2 regions of the Streptomyces ambofaciens ATCC 23877 genome follow, and region 2 is predicted to be linked to the other one. Evidence: riboswitches for the same ligand, from Rfam matches in the RefSeq annotation. Region 2 holds a riboswitch; the other holds the start of a gene.
What was found. Region 2 has a riboswitch for S-adenosylmethionine ahead of thrC (threonine synthase). Riboswitches for the same ligand answer to the same signal wherever they lie in the genome.
Positions count from the first base shown of each region.

Region 1: it holds a riboswitch for S-adenosylmethionine, as region 2 does, so the genes downstream of both, SAM23877_RS10525 (aminotransferase class V-fold PLP-dependent enzyme) here and thrC (threonine synthase) in region 2, are expected to answer to the same signal.

Region 1 is NZ_CP012382.1:2,331,518-2,339,634, reverse strand. Features, by position in the region: gene qcrA (cytochrome bc1 complex Rieske iron-sulfur subunit) at 1-498, shown strand, start outside; gene qcrB (cytochrome bc1 complex cytochrome b subunit) at 495-2,132, shown strand; gene trpD (anthranilate phosphoribosyltransferase) at 2,264-3,328, shown strand; SAM riboswitch class IV at 3,408-3,524, shown strand; gene SAM23877_RS10525 (aminotransferase class V-fold PLP-dependent enzyme) at 3,691-5,079, shown strand; gene SAM23877_RS10520 (glycerate kinase) at 5,013-6,248, opposite strand; gene SAM23877_RS10515 (SLC13 family permease) at 6,340-7,755, opposite strand; gene SAM23877_RS10510 (response regulator transcription factor) at 7,857-8,117, opposite strand, start outside.
Region 2 is NZ_CP012382.1:3,626,347-3,634,463, reverse strand. Features, by position in the region: gene SAM23877_RS16105 (KGGVGR-motif variant AAA ATPase) at 1-2,088, shown strand, start outside; gene SAM23877_RS16100 (alpha,alpha-trehalose-phosphate synthase (UDP-forming)) at 2,204-3,592, opposite strand; gene SAM23877_RS16095 (glucosyl-3-phosphoglycerate synthase) at 3,667-4,611, opposite strand; SAM riboswitch class I at 4,750-4,897, shown strand; gene thrC (threonine synthase) at 4,915-6,216, shown strand; gene SAM23877_RS16085 (MoaD/ThiS family protein) at 6,213-6,488, shown strand; gene SAM23877_RS16080 (cold-shock protein) at 6,927-7,130, shown strand; gene groL (chaperonin GroEL) at 7,504-8,117, shown strand, end outside.

The DNA of each region.
Region 1 (8,117 bases), 1.3 Mb from region 2:
CCGCTGCCCGAGACCAAGCTCCGCCACACCCTGTGGTCCAAGGGCAAGCTGCTGGTCAACATGAACACCCACGAGCCGCTGCGTCCCTCCGACGTCGCGGTGGGCTCCCTCACCTTCGCCATGCCCGAGGGCCTGGAGGAGCACGACGAGGAGTTCATGACCGAGATCGCCAAGGCGGCCCTGATGATCATCCGGCTGGAGCCGGAGGCCATCAAGGACAAGCGCGAGCTCGAGTGGTCGCACGAGGGCATCGTGGCGTACTCGAAGATCTGCACCCACGTCGGTTGCCCGATCTCCCTGTACGAGCAGCAGACGCACCACGCGCTCTGCCCCTGCCACCAGTCCACCTTCGACCTTGCCGACGGCGCCCGGGTGATCTTCGGTCCCGCCGGTCACGCCCTGCCGCAGCTGCGCATCGGCGTGAACGACGAGGGTTACCTCGAAGCGCTCGGCGACTTCGAAGAGCCCGTCGGTCCTGCCTTCTGGGAGCGCGGATGAGCACTACAGCGAACGAAGCCCCCCGCTCTCGCGGGAAGGCACCGGCCGGCGAGCGCGTCGCCGACTGGGCCGACGGCCGGCTGGGGATCTACTCCCTGGCCAAGGCCAACATGCGCAAGATCTTCCCCGACCACTGGTCGTTCATGTTGGGTGAGGTCTGCCTCTACAGCTTCATCATCATCATCCTCACGGGTGTGTACCTGACGCTGTTCTTCCACCCCTCGATGAACGAGGTCACGTACCACGGCTCGTACGTGCCGCTGCAGGGCCAGCTGATGAGTGAGGCGTACGCCTCGACGCTGGACATCAGCTTCGACGTCCGCGGTGGTCTGCTCATCCGGCAGATCCACCACTGGGCGGCGCTGATCTTCCTGGCCGGCATGTTCGTGCACATGATGCGCGTCTTCTTCACGGGTGCGTTCCGCAAGCCGCGTGAGATCAACTGGCTGTTCGGCTTCCTGCTGTTCGTCCTCGGCATGTTCACCGGCTTCACCGGTTACTCGCTCCCGGACGACCTGCTCTCGGGCACCGGCATCCGCTTCATGGAGGGCGCGATCCTGTCCGTGCCGATCGTCGGCACGTACCTCTCGTTCTTCCTCTTCGGCGGGGAGTTCCCCGGCCACGACTTCGTGGCCCGGTTCTACTCGGTCCACATCCTGCTGCTGCCGGGCATCATGCTCGGCCTGGTGGTCGGCCACCTGATCCTGGTCTTCTACCACAAGCACACGCAGTTCGCGGGTCCGGGCAAGACCAACAAGAACGTCGTCGGCATGCCGCTGCTGCCGGTGTACATGGCGAAGGCCGGAGGCTTCTTCTTCCTGGTCTTCGGCGTGATCGCCGCCATCTCGGCGATCGCCACGATCAACCCGATCTGGTCCATCGGCCCCTACCGGCCGGACATGGTCTCCACCGGCGCCCAGCCGGACTGGTACATGGGCTTCTCCGAGGGCCTGATCCGCGTGATGCCCGGCTGGGAGATCAACTTCTGGGGTCACACGCTGGTCCTGGGTGTGTTCGTCCCGCTGATGATCTTCCCGTTGGTCCTGGTGGCGATCGCGGTCTACCCGTTCATCGAGTCCTGGGTCACCGGCGACAAGCGCGAGCACCACATCCTGGACCGCCCGCGCAACGCCCCGACGCGGACCGCGTTCGGTGTCGCCTGGATCACCGAGTACTTCATCCTGCTGATCGGTGGCGGCAACGACATCTGGGCCACGCACTTCCACCTGTCGATCAACGCGATCACCTGGTTCGTCCGCATCGCGTTCTTCGTCGGCCCGGTCATCGCGTTCATCGTCACCAAGCGGATCTGCCTCGGCCTCCAGCGCCGGGACAAGGAGAAGGTGCTGCACGGCCGCGAGTCGGGCATCATCAAGCGCCTGCCGCACGGTGAGTTCATCGAGGTCCACGAGCCGCTCAGCCAGGAGCAGCTGCACACCCTCACGGCTCACGAGCAGTACAAGCCGGTCGAGATCGGCCCGACGGTCGACGAGAACGGCGTCGAGCGCAAGGTCAAGGGCACCGAGAAGCTCCGCGCCAAGCTCAGCAAGTCGTACTACGGCGAGGAGTCGCAGATTCCGAAGCCGACCGTCGAGGAGTACAAGGAGATCACGAGCGGCCACGGCCACCACTGACCCTCCAGCGTCGCCACACCACGGTCGAAGGGCCCCGTCCGTTCCGCGGACGGGGCCCTTCGCCGTGCCCGGGGCTGGATAGGGTGGGACCACACCTTCCTTCCGCAGTACACACGACACAGGAGCGGCTCATGAGCGCTGTGACCCCCGCTGGAGGCGACAACGCGGCGGGCCGCTCCTGGCCCGCCCTGCTGAACGGACTGCTGGACGGCCAGGACCTGTCCGCGGACGACACCGCCTGGGCGCTGGACGTGATCATGCGCGGCGAGGCGACCGACGCGCAGATCGCCGGCTTCGCGGTGGCCCTCAGGTCCAAGGGGGAGACCGTCGAGGAGATCTCCGGTCTCGTCCGCACCATGTACGCCCACGCCAACGTGATCGAGGTGCCGGGCGAGACGGTCGACATCGTCGGCACCGGCGGCGACGGCGCCAAGACGGTCAACATCTCCACCATGTCGGCGATCGTCGTGGCCGGCACCGGAGCGAAGGTCGTCAAGCACGGCAACCGGGCCGCCTCCTCGGCGTCCGGTGCCTCCGACGTCCTGGAGAAGCTCGGGGTCAATCTGGAGCTGACGCCGAAGCGGGTGGCGGAGGTCGCCGAGGAGGCCGGCATCACCTTCTGCTTCGCCGTGAAGTTCCACCCGGCGCTGCGCCACGTGGCGGCGGCACGCGGCCAGCTGGGCATCCGCACGGTGTTCAACTTCCTGGGTCCGCTGACCAACCCCGCCCGGGTCAAGTCCCAGGCCATCGGGGTGGCCCACGCCCGCATGGCGCCGATCATCGCCGGGGTCTTCGCCGAACGCGGCCACTCGTCCCTGGTGTTCCGCGGCGACGACGGCCTCGACGAGCTGACCACGACCTCCACCTCCCGGGTGTGGGTCGTGCGGGACGGCCGGGTGACCGAGGAGACCTTCGACCCGCGCGACGTCGGCCTCGAACTGGTGCCGGTCGAGGCACTGCGCGGCGCTGACGCCTCCTACAACGCCGACGTCGCCCGACGTCTGCTGAACGGCGAGACGGGCCCGGTGCGGGACGCGGTGCTGCTGAACTCGGCGGCGGCCCTGGTGGCCCTGGAGCCGGGCGACGAGCCGCTGACCGCGCGCATCCGGGCCGGCATGGACCGGGCCGCCGAGGCGATCGACTCGGGTGCCGCGCGCCGCGCCCTGGAGCGCTGGGTGGCCGCGAGCAACGCGTAGCCGCCTCTCGTGTGACGTGCGTCCCGCGATCCGGACTCGGGTTGCGGGGCGCCGATCTTTTCCCCTAGGTTTTTCGACAGGTCATGAGTGACAGTCATGAGGCCCCGGCCGACTGTCCGGCAACCCTCCGTCCGTGGCGGGGTGCCCCGGGTGAAGACCAGGTCGTGGACAGCAAGGTCCGCGGCAAGCGCGGACCCCTCGCGAAACCAGGGGTCCTGGGTCGTCCGAGGGAGTCTCCCGTGAACCAGCGAATGCGATAGGGCCGCAGAGCCCCGCCTCCGCACCTCCTTTTCCTTTCCGTCCCACGCTCGAGCCGCACGCGCTCGCGTGGCGACGTCCTCCGCCTTCACGGGAGTACCGCCATGTCCGTCTCCACCGTTGCCGCCGACCCGTCCGTCTGCGCCCCGCTGCCCGTGCTGGGCCGGGACGTCACCGTGCCGCTCGTCACCGGCGGCGAGGTCACCTACGCCGCGCTCGACTACGCCGCCAGCGCGCCCGCGCTCCAGCGGGTCTGGGACGATGTCGCCGCCTACGCCCCCTACTACGGCAGCGTGCACCGGGGCGCCGGGTACCTCTCGCAGCTGTCGACCGACCTGTTCGAGAACGCCCGGAAGACCGTCGCCGGGTTCCTCGGCTGCCGGGACACCGACCAGGTCGTGTTCACCCGGTCCACCACCGATTCCCTCAACCTGCTCGCCGCCGCGCTGCCGGCCGGCTGCCGCGTCTTCGTCTTCGAGACCGAGCACCACGCCTCGCTGCTGCCCTGGAGTGACGCGGACGTGACCTACCTCGACGCCCCGCGCACCCCCGCGCAGGCCGTCGAGACCCTGGAGCGCGCCCTCGCCGCCCGCGAGCCGTACGGGCCCGCCCTGGTCTGCGTCACCGGCGCCTCCAACGTCACCGGCGAGCTGTGGCCGGTGCGCGAACTGGCCGCCGCCGCACACGCGCACGGCGCACGGATCGTGCTGGACGCCGCCCAGCTCGCCCCGCACCACCCCGTCTCGGTGGCCGACCTGGACGTCGACTGGGTCGCCTTCTCCGGGCACAAGCTGTACGCCCCCTTCGGGACCGGGGTGCTGGCGGGCCGTGCCGACTGGCTGCGCGAGGCCGAGCCGTACCTGGCCGGCGGCGGGGCCAGCCGCAGCGTCTCCCGGCGCGCCGACGGCGGCGTGGACGTCGAGTGGCACGAGAGCGCCGCGCGGCACGAGGCCGGGTCGCCCAACGTCATCGGCGCCTACGCCGTCGCCTCCGCCTGCAAGGCGCTGGAGGAGGCCGGCTTCGACACGCTGGTCGCCCGCGAGCAGTACCTCGTCGGCAAGGTGCGCGAGGGCCTCGCCGAGGTGCCCCAGGTGCGCGTCCTGTCCCTCTTCGGCGACGACGCGCCCCGCGTCGGCGTGCTCTCCTTCGTCGTCGACGGCTGGAACAGCTCGCACTTCGCCGCCGCGCTCTCCGCCGAGTACGGCATCGGTGTGCGCGACGGCCTGTTCTGCGCCCACCCGCTGGTGCGCACCCTGCTCGGCAGCGACCCGCAGACGCAGGGCGAGTGCGGTGCCCCCGAGGCCGCGCCCGGGGAGAAGTCCCTCAACGCCATCCGCGTCAGCTTCGGCGCGGGCACCCCGGACGAGCACGTCGAGCGGTTCGTGAACGCCGTCAAGGAGCTGGTGAGCGACGGCGCCCGGTGGAACTACCGCACCGAGGACGGGCGCTGCGTGCCCGACACCACCTCCGCCGCCGAGGTCCCGGCGGCCTGAGCGGTCCGGCCCGCCGGCAGCCGCGACCCCAGCAGGATCATCCGCAGTGCCCGCTCCGTGGCGTCCGTGAGGAGTTCGGCCGCGCGCAGCAGCGCGTCGGCCAGGGCCATCGGGGCCGGCATGATCCCGTGGCAGGCGTCCACCCCCGGCACCTCGTGGGCGCCCTCGCCGAGGGTGCCGGCCAGGGCGAGGACGGGACGGCCGTAGAGCTTGGCGCGGCGGGCCACCTCCGCGGGGACCTTGCCGCGCGGCGTCTGGTGGTCCAGGGCGCCCTCGGCGGTGAGCACCAGGTCGGCGCGGGCGAGGCGGGCGTCCAGGTCGAGGTGGTCCAGCAGCACCTCGAAGCGGGGCAGCAGCCGGGCGCCGACGGCGGCGAGACCCGCGCCCAGCCCGCCCGAGGCGCCGGTGCCGGGGCCGCCGCGCAGATCGGTTCCGGTGACACCGAGGTCGCGGGTGAGGACGCGCGCCCAGTTCTCCAGCCCGGCCGACAGGTGCTCGACCTGCGCGGGCGTCGCCCCCTTCTGCGGACCGAACACCCGGGCCACGCCCCGCTCGCCGCACAGCACGTTGAAGGGGTTGCAGGCCACCAGCAGCTCGGTGTCCTTCAGCCGGGGGTCCAGGCCGGAGGGGTCGACGCGGGCGAGGCGGACCAGCTCCCTTCCGCCGGGCGGCAGGGCGAAGCCGTCCGCGTCCAGCAGCCGGGCCCCGAGCGCCTGGAGCGCGCCCGCGCCTCCGTCCGACGTACCCGAGTCGCCGCAGCCGACCAGGATCCGCCGTACCCCGGTGTCGAGCGCGGCGCGGATCAGCTCACCGACGCCGTACGTGGTCGTGGCGCCCGGGTCGCGCAGGGCCCGGGGCACCAGGGACAGTCCCGCGACGGCCGCCATCTCCACGACCGCCGTGTCCTGGGCGCCGAGCAGCGCGAAGTGGGTGCCCACGGTCTCCCCGACCGGCCCCGTGGCGGGCAGCGCCACCAGCCGCCCCCCGGTCGCCGCGGCCAGCGTCACGGCCGTGCCCTCGCCGCCGTCGACCAGCGGGATGCTGTCGATCTCGGCGGCCGGCAGGACCCGGCGGACACCCGCCGCGATGGCGTCGGCGGCGGCCTGGGCGGACAGGGACTCCTTGAAGCCGCTGGGAGCGACGACGACACGGTGCAGCGGGGAGGGCACGGAGGCCGCGGAGGCCCCAGCGGGCGCGGGGGTCACCGAGGCCGCGGGGATCACGGAGGGCGCGGAGGACGGCATGGACATGGAGACTCCTTCAGCGGGTCACGGGTACGCCGAGCAGCGGCCAGACGGCGGCGGCGAAGAACAGCACGAGCGCGGCGGTCAGCGGTGCCAGCACGGCGGACAGCCGCAGCAGGTCGCGCGGGGTGTAGGTGGGGGTGCCGGGGAGGTCGGAGAAGAGCGTGACCGGCTTGGCGGAGGCCGGCAGCGTGTGGCAGAAGCCGGCCGCCGCGGTGGACGCGAGGGCGGCGGCGACCGGATTGACCCCGGCGCCCACCGCCGCGGCGATCACCAGCGGGACCAGGACGGAGGAGCGGGCCGAGCGGGACTGCAGGACCAGGTGGGCGGCCGTGCTCACGGCGACCACGACCCCGAGGAAGACGGCCGGCGTGACGTGCGCGGGCAGCCCCGACACCAGCCACCTCGCCGCTCCGGAGTCGGCGAGCGCGACACCCATCGCCATGGTCGCCGCCATGAAGAGCAGCAGCGACCAGGGCACCGTCTTCAGGGCGTCCTTGAGCCGTACGGTGCCGAGCGCGGGGGAGGAGGCGACGACCGCGCCGATCAGCGCCACCACCGCCGGCGAGACGTGGTGCAGGGGCTCGCTGCACCACAGCGTCACCACCGTGGCCAGCAGCAGGGCGCAGCGCTTCTCCGCCTGCGTCCAGGGACCGGTGACCGGACTCTCGCTGTGCCGCTGTATCTCCTCGGCGGTGATGTGGACCGGGCCCTCGCGGTCCGCGCGCCGGGTCGTCGTCAGCAGGACGGTCTCGGCGGCCAGATGGGACGAGGCCACCGCCAGCGGCAGTCCGAGCAGCAGCCACTGGGTGAAGCCGATCCGGTCGCCGGTCGACTCCCACAGCACCGACACCGTGATCAGATGTGCGCCCGCCCCGATCAGGGTCGCCACCGCCGACAGAAGGATCACGGTCGGGAACAGCAGCGCCAGCATCACGACCAGTCGCTTCCGGTCGGCGAGGGCCTTGGCGAGGGCGAGGAACACCGGCAGGGCGAGCGCCGCCCGGCCGGAGGTGGCCGGCACCGCGAACGCGGTCACGACCAGCGCGGCCGTCGTCAGGTGCACCAACTGCCGTACGCTGCGCGCCCCGCCGACCAGGAAGACCGCCGCGCGTCCGGCGAGCCCGGTCCGGGCCACCGCCGCCGCCAGCACGAAGGCGCAGATCAGCAGCCACACCGTGGCGTCACCGAGGGTGCCGAAGAGGGTGTCGCTGCTGATCACGCCGGTCGCCGTGAGCGCGAGACCGGCGCCCAGCGCGATGTACGTGTCGTCGATCGGCGTACCGATCCAGGCGCAGGTGGCCAGGGCGAAGACGGCGAGGGTGAGGCGCGCGTCGCCGCCGAGGGCGGGGAAGTTGGCGGGGACCGCCAGCAGCGCGCACAGGGACAGCGCCACGCACAGGGCCGCCGCGAGGCGGAGGTTCAACGTCACGTCATCGAGGGTTCTCCCGGGCGGTGAGCCTCCAATGAGCCCGACATGAAGGAAACTTCACACAAAAGCCGGTCAGCCCGCCCGAGGCGCGGGGACGCGCCTCAGCCCGGCAGCCGGTACCCCATGCCCCGCACCGTCTCCACCCGCTGCGCCCCCAGCTTCTTGCGCAACGCCCGCACGTACACGTCGACGATGTTGGAGCCGGGGTCGAAGTCGTAGCCCCACACGTGGGACAGGATCTGTTCCCGGGACAGGACCTGCCCCGGATGCCGCAGGAACAGCTCCAGCAGCACGAACTCACGGGCCGTCAGGTCCACCGTCCGCTCCGCGGCTCGGGCCCGGCGGGTGCGCAGGTCCAGGGA
Region 2 (8,117 bases):
GGTGCAGACGTGACTTCGATCGCGGGCATCGTCCAGGAGTACCTCGCAGGACAATTCGTCGTGGGGGGTACCGGCGACGGCCGGCTGGCGATCCTCCCGGCTACCCGGCGACCTCGCCTCGGACCGCCTCGGATCGAGCCCGTCGACCTGCTGACCTCCGATCGACCGGGCTACTTCCTCACCGAGTCGCTGGCCGAAGTAGCGCACACAGCCGGTTTTGATGTGGTGATCATCGATCTACGCGCCGGCGCGTCCGAACTGTCCGCTCCTGTGCTTCTGGACCCGCGTGTGCAGCGGGTTTTCGTCACGACGCTGAGCAGCCAGTCCTTGGACGGCACGGTCCGCATGATCCGGCAGTTGGGCGCCAAGGCCCCCGCTCTGCTGGGCGGAGATCCCGCTCCGGCGGCTGTGGTGACGCAGTACCGTCTGGATGTCCACGATGCTGAGGCAGAGACCGCCGTGGCCATGCTCGAACAGGCTCTGAATCAGATGCTGGGCGTGACGGAAGGCGATGAGGACGAACCGGAACTCGCCGTCGACACTCGGGCGGTGACGGTGGCGTTGCTCAGCCCCTTCCGGGACGAGTTGCTGGCATTGCCTCGCAACTGGGACGAGGTCATCGACGTCGTCCACCGGTGCGGTCTGGGGGAAAGGGTCGCCGAGCTGGCACCGCAGCCCCAACCGGGTCAGTCCTTGGACGCAGCGGCTGAGGGACCTGCTGGTGTGGAGGAGCGTAGGAGCGCGCTGCACGGGCGCGCAGCCGCCCTGGTGTTCGCTGAACGGACAGGTCTGGACGGTGCGCTGGGCTTCCTGTCGACCGAACCACTGCGTCGGCTGATCGGTGATCACCGCAGCTCGTTGCCCGTGACGGTGGTCGTCGGCGCCAAGGGGGCGGGTAAAACCTTCACCTTCGCCAGAATGTGTGCTGCGGGGAGCTGGTCCGCCTTCGCCGAGAAGGCGGGGACTCACGTCCTCGACGACGCCCTGGTGGTCCCGGTCCTCGATCCGGCCAACCTTGATCAGCAACCGGCGGGCGACGGGCGAACCGGGCCTCAAGACCTGCGTGACCGGGCAGCGCGAGGCCAAGGAGCAACGCGTACGCAGATTCTCAGGATCCTCAACGAGGCACTGCGATCCGGCGATAACAGCTTGGACTCCTATGCCTGGCTCAATGTCTGGCTTCAATGCATGGCGGTTGCCGGTGGCAGCGATGCCGCCCTGCATGCGGACTTCGATGCCGAGCAGGAGCTTCTGCGGCTCGGGCATGACCAGAAGCTGCTCTTCGTCTTCGACGGCCTGGAGGACTTCCTGCAGGAGCTCGAAGGGGAGGCGAAACGAGTTGCACTGCGCACCCTGCTCATCGAGGTACCCGATTGGCTCCGTTCACTGCGTGGTCGTCCACTGGGAGTGGTGGTTTTCGTCCGTCGTGACTTGGCTTCGTGGGCGATCCGGCAGAACCTCGGGCAGTTCCTGGATCGATACGAGGCGTACGCCCTGCGGTGGGACGCGCAGGAAGCGCTCCGACTCGCACTCTGGGTGGCGGTGACGGCTGAGGCCGTATCGAGCCCCGACCGTGAGCTGATGGAACTGTCGTATGAGGACATCGCTCAGGCGTTGCGCCCGGTCTGGGGGGCGAAGCTCGGATCCGATGCCTCTCACGAGGCCTGGTCCGAACGCTGGGTACCCGCAGCTCTTGCCGATTTCAATGATCAGGTCCAGGCCCGCGACGTGGTTCGCTTCCTGCGCGAAGCGGCGGAACTGTCCGCCGGGGACGAACAGACGGACAGACTGCTCGTTCCCACAGCCATGCGCAACGCGCTTGCGCAGTGCAGTTCGGAGAAGGTCAGAGAGATCGGTCAGGAGAACAAGCGGCTCGGGGACCTGCTGCTGGGCCTGGGGCAGTACGCCCCCGAAGTGCTGATGCCCTTCAGCGCCGAAGACGTCGGTCTGGAAGCCAACGACCTGGCTGTGCTGCTGGAAGCCGGTGCACTGGCGCGAGATGCCGACGGCCGATACCGGTTGCCTGAGATCTATCGCCATGCCCTCGGGTTCAGAACTCAGGGGCGTGCCCGCGTAGTGCGGAGGTGAAGAGGGACGACGTGCCTGCCGGTGAGGTCGGTCACCTCACCGGCAGGCACGTCGCACACCCGTTCCGCGACCGAGGGACAGCCGCGTGCGCGAGGTCCGCGCATCCCTGTCCCCGCTACTCCTTCAGCGCGTCCAGCTGCTCCAGGAACCACCGGGCCGGAGGCAGCGCCGTTCCCGCCGCGGCCAGCCGCTTCGACCGCTCCGCCCGCTCGCCGGCACCGACCGACAACGCCTCGTGCAGCGCCCGAGCCGTCCCCGACACGTCGTACGGGTTCACCACCAGCGCGTCCTCGCCCAGCTCCTCGTAGGCCCCCGCCTCGCGCGACAGCACCAGCACGCACCCCTCGTCGGAGACGACGGGCACCTCCTTCGCGACGAGGTTCATGCCGTCCCTGATGGGGTTGACGAGGGCCACGTCGGCCAGCCGGTACGCCGCCAGCGACCGCGCGAAGTCGTCCTTCACGTGCAGCACGACCGGCGTCCACCCCGGCGTCCCGAACTCCACGTTGATCGACTCCGCCACCCGCTGCACCTCGGCGGTGTAGTCCCGGTACACGGCGAGGTCCTGCCGCGACGGGTAGGCGAACGCCACGTGCACGACCCGCTCGCGCCACTCGGGCCGGTCGGTGAGCAGCTGGCGGTAGGCCAGCAGCCCCCGCACGATGTTCTTGGACAGCTCGGTCCGGTCCACCCGCACGATGGTCCGGCGTCCCTCGCCGATCTCCGCCCGCAGCGCGGCCATCCGCTCGTCCACGTCGGCCTCGTGCGACCGCTTCCGCAGGAAGTCCGCGTCCGCGCCGAGCCCGTGCACGCCGATCTCGGTCCCGCCGGTCCCGCCCACCAGCGCGTCGCAGCACGCGGTGAACGCGTCGGCCCAGCGCCGGGTGAGGAACCCGAGCCGGTCGGCGCCCAGCATGCCGCGCAGCACCTGCTCGGCGATGTCGTCCGGCAGCATCCGGAAGTAGTCCACCGGCGCCCACGGCGTGTGCGAGAAGTGGCCGATGCGCAGGTCGGGACGGAGCTCGCGGAGCATCCCCGGCACCAGCGTCAGGTGGTAGTCCTGCACGATCGCGACCGCCCCTTCGGCGGCCTCCTCGGCCAGCGCCTCGGCGAAGGCCCGGTTGTACGCCTCGTAGGAGGCCCACTGCCGCCGGAACTCCGCGTCGAAGACCGGCTCCAGGGGGGTCTGGTAGAGCATGTGGTGCACGAACCACAGCACGGAGTTGGCGATCCCGTTGTACGCGTCCGCGTGCACGTCGGCCGGCACGTCCAGCATCCGCACGCCGTCCTCGCCCACCCCGCGCCGCACCGCCTCGCGGTCGCCGTCGCTCAGCGCGGAGCACACCCACAGCGCCCCCGCGTCGGGCCCGATGGCCGACAGTCCCGAGACCAGCCCGCCACCACCGCGTTTGGCGTGCAGCGAACCGTCCTCCCGCACCTCGTACGAGACGGGCCCCCGATTGGAGGCGACCAGCACCTGAGCAGCACCGAAGGTTGAAGCCATACGCCTCAACCTAGCCCGGCCCCCGAACCCTCAAACGTGGCCCGCCGGCACATCCGCGCGGGTCCGGCCGAGATTCACGCCACCCTCCGGGCCGCGTACTCCGCGATCTCCGTCATCGGGGGGCGTTCCTCCGTGTCCACGGCGTACGTGCGCGGCTCGAAACCGGCGGCGCCCCGCTCGAACTGGGTGATGGCCGGGCGGACCAGGTGGCCGCGGGCCAGCCGGAGCTGGGCGGTGCGGTAGATCGCGGCGGACATCCGGCCCAGGGCCTGGCCGTCCTGGTGCCGGTGCCTGCGGACCCCGACGTCGACCTGGGCCAGGCCGTCCAGACCCACCAGGTGCAGGGCGTCGACCAGCATGCCCAGCTCGACGCCGTACCCGACGGGGAAGGGCAGCCGTTCGAGCAGCGAGCGGCGGGCCGCGTACTCGCCGCCCAGCGGCTGGACGAAGCCGGCCAGCCGCGGCCAGTGCAGGTTGAGCAGCGGGCGGGCCATCAGCTCGGTGACCCGGCCGCCCTGCCCGGGAGCGGCGCCGAGCGGACGGTCGTACATGGCCTTGACGAGGTGCACGTCCGGGTCGGTGAGCAGCGGGCCCACGATCCCGGAGACGAAGTCGGCCGAGAACTCCCGCAGGTCGGCGTCGACGAAGCAGACGATGTCGCCGCCGGTGACCAGCAGCGAGCGCCACAGCACCTCGCCCTTGCCGGGGACGGCCGGGATGCGGGGGAGGATCGCGTCGCGGTGCACGACCCGGGCGCCCGCCGCCGCGGCCACCGCCGACGTGCGGTCGCTCGACCCGGAGTCCACCACCACGACCTCGTCGACGAGCGGGTCGCGCCCCATCAGCTCCCGCCGGATCACCGTGACGATGTCGCCGACCGTCGCCTCCTCGTCCAGGGCGGGGAGCACCACGCTCACCGTCTGGCCGGTGGCGTGCTTGGCCGTCAGGAGCTGCTGGAGGGGCCGGTCCGTCACGGACCAGGAGCGTGCGCCCAGCCAGCGCTCGACTTCTTCCAGCACGGTCGGTGGCTCCTCTGTGATCCATCTCGCGGTACGGACGACTGTCTCAACCGCCCTGGCCTTCGGTTACAGTCTTGAACAACGCGTGGGGCCACCGCATGCCGGGGTCGCCGCGCGCACCGCACAACAATCGAATACCGCTCATCCAGAGGGGCAGAGGGATACGGCCCGTTGAAGCCCCGGCAACCCTCCAGCCGGTTCTTGTCACGCAGACGTGGCGAGGCTCCCGGCTAGGGAAGGTGCCAAATCCGTCTCACGGCGAGATGCGTCGTGAGGAAGATGAGGAGAAAGGGCCTCGCCTCCATGGCTGTGCAGACCGCCGAAAGCACCACCACCCCCTCCGCCGCTCCCGCCGGCTCCGTCGACCTGGGCCCCGCCGCGGCGCTCTCCTGCCGCGAGTGCGGTCACCGCGTGCCGCTCGGCCCGGTCTTCGCCTGCGAGGAGTGTTTCGGCCCGCTGGAGATCGCCTACGACTTCTCGGCCTACGACACCGAGGAGCTGCGGAAGCGGATCGAGGCGGGACCCGCGAACATCTGGCGTTACGCCCCGCTGCTGCCCGTCCCCGCCGACGTGGCCGACAAGCCGAACATCAACCCGGGCTGGACCAAGCTCGTCAAGGCCGACAACCTCGCCCGCGAGCTCGGCGTCACCGGCGGTCTCTACGTCAAGGACGACTCCGGCAACCCGACGCACTCCTTCAAGGACCGCGTCGTCGCGCAGGCCATCGAGGCCGCCCGCGCCTTCGGCTTCACCACCCTCTCCTGCTCCTCCACCGGCAACCTCGCGGGTGCCGTCGGCGCCGCCGCCGCCCGCGCCGGCTTCCGTTCCTGCGTGTTCATCCCGCACGACCTGGAGCAGGGCAAGGTCGTCATGGCCGCCGTCTACGGCGGAGAGCTCGTCGGCATCGAGGGCAACTACGACGACGTGAACCGCTTCTGCTCCGAGCTGATCGGCGACCCGGCCGGCGAGGGCTGGGGCTTCGTCAACGTCAACCTGCGGCCGTACTACGCCGAGGGCTCCAAGACGCTGGCGTACGAGATCTGCGAGCAGCTCGGCTGGCGGCTGCCCGACCAGCTCGTGGTGCCCATCGCCTCCGGCTCCCAGCTCACGAAGATCGACAAGGGGCTCCAGGAGCTGATCAGGCTCGGTCTCGTCGAGGACCGGCCGTACAAGATCTTCGGCGCCCAGGCCGCCGGCTGCTCGCCGGTGTCCACCGCCTACAAGGCCGGCCACGACGTCGTGCGCCCGCAGAAGCCGGACACCATCGCCAAGTCCCTCGCGATCGGCAACCCGGCCGACGGCCCCTACGTCCTCGACATCGCGCGCCGCACCGGCGGCGCCGTGGAGGACGTGACGGACGAGCAGGTCGTCGACGCCATCAAGCTGCTCGCCCGCACCGAGGGCATCTTCGCCGAGACGGCGGGCGGCGTGACGGTCGGCGTCACCAGGAAGCTGATCGAGGACGGCGTCCTGGACCCGACGCTCACCACCGTCGTCCTCAACACGGGCGACGGTCTGAAGACGCTGGACGCGGTGGCCGGCACCGGACTCACCACCACCATCCGCCCGAACCTGGACTCCTTCCGAGAGGCTGGCCTCGCATGAGCGTGACCGTTCGCATCCCCACCATCCTGCGCACCTACACCGGTGGAAAGGCCGAGGTCGCCGCCGACGGTGCGAACCTCGGTGAGGTCATCGCCGACCTGGAGAAGAACCACACCGGCATCGCCGCCCGCGTCCTGGACGACCAGGGCAAGCTGCGCCGCTTCGTCAACGTGTACGTCAACGACGACGACGTCCGCTTCGAGCAGGGCCTGGAGACCGCCACCCCGGACGGCGCGGGCGTCTCGATCATCCCCGCGGTCGCCGGCGGCTGACCCGCCCCACCGTTACCATCGGTAATTGACGTAACGCAGAGTTCATCGAATTGCCCCCTCCGTGAGAGAAGCGGAGGGGGCAATTCCATGGGATTGAGCGCGGTAGAGTTGGGGAACGCGCTCCCGATCGAAAGATCGGGAATCTCGAATTCCTGCCCAGCGCCCGACAAGATGTAGCCAAAGTGTGGGCGTATTTCGCGGCTTTTGTTCCCTTTGTGTGCCCCGACTTGACCCGAATTCAGGCGAATTCTCGCCACATTCCGGACCGGGTGCGTCCAGATTTCTCGTCCGATTGACCTGTTGCAGACGGCAGTTGGACAGATACATTCAGCCGCGGTCGACGCGTTCCGGCGCACGCCCCCAGTCGTGGGGGGCGAGGTCTGACCCGGGTCCGCGAAGTGCGGATCTGTGCAAGGGCCAGTAATAGGGGAGTTAGGCATGGCTCAGGGCACCGTCAAGTGGTTCAACGCGGAGAAGGGGTACGGCTTCATCGCGGTCGACGGTGGTGCGGATGTTTTCGTCCACTACAGCGCGATTCAGATGGACGGCTACCGCACCCTCGAAGAAGGCCAGCGGGTCGAGTTCGAGATCTCGCAGGGTCAGAAGGGCCCGCAGGCCGACATGGTTCGCCTCAGCGCCTGAGACGTCCGGCCACCGAAAGCGAACGGTTCTTCTCCAAGGGCCCGCACCTCCCCGGAGGTGCGGGCCCTTCGGGCTGTCCGTGGGCTGTCCGCGGCCGGTTCGCGGTCGGTCCGCGAGCCGCCCGCGCGGGGGCCGAAACGGTGTTCGCGGGCGGCTGAGCCGCCGGGCCGATCCCCCGAAGGCGCTTGCACTCGATGGGGGCGAGTGCTAATCATTGGCGTTAGCACTCTGAAGGTGAGAGTGACAACGAAGGACCGGGTCGGTGAGGCCCGCAGGCCGGGTGGGGAAGGAACCACGAGGCCGGCGAGCCGTCCGTCGCGGGCGCGGGCGCGGTCCGAAGGAATCACCCCCAGTCCTGGAGGGACCACTTCACATGGCCAAGATCATCGCGTTCGACGAGGAGGCACGGCGCGGCCTCGAGCGCGGCATGAACCAGCTCGCGGACGCCGTCAAGGTGACGCTCGGCCCCAAGGGCCGCAACGTCGTCCTCGAGAAGAAGTGGGGCGCCCCCACGATCACCAACGATGGTGTCTCCATCGCCAAGGAGATCGAGCTCGAGGACCCGTACGAGAAGATCGGCGCCGAGCTGGTCAAGGAAGTCGCCAAGAAGACGGACGACGTCGCCGGTGACGGTACGACCACCGCGACCGTTCTCGCCCAGGCCCTGGTCAAGGAAGGCCTGCGCAACGTCGCGGCCGGCGCCAACCCGATGGCCCTGAAGCGCGGCATCGAGAAGGCCGTCGAGGCCGTCTCCGCCGCCCTGCTGGAGCAGGCGAAGGACGTCGAGACCAAGGAGCAGATCGCCTCCACGGCCTCCATCTCCGCCGCCGACACCCAGATCGGCGAGCTCATCGCCGAGGCCATGGACAAGGTCGGCAAGGAAGGCGTCATCACCGTCGAGGAGTCCCAGACCTTCGGTCTGGAGCTGGAGCTCACCGAGGGTATGCGCTTCGACAAGGGCTACATCTCGGCGTACTTCGCCACCGA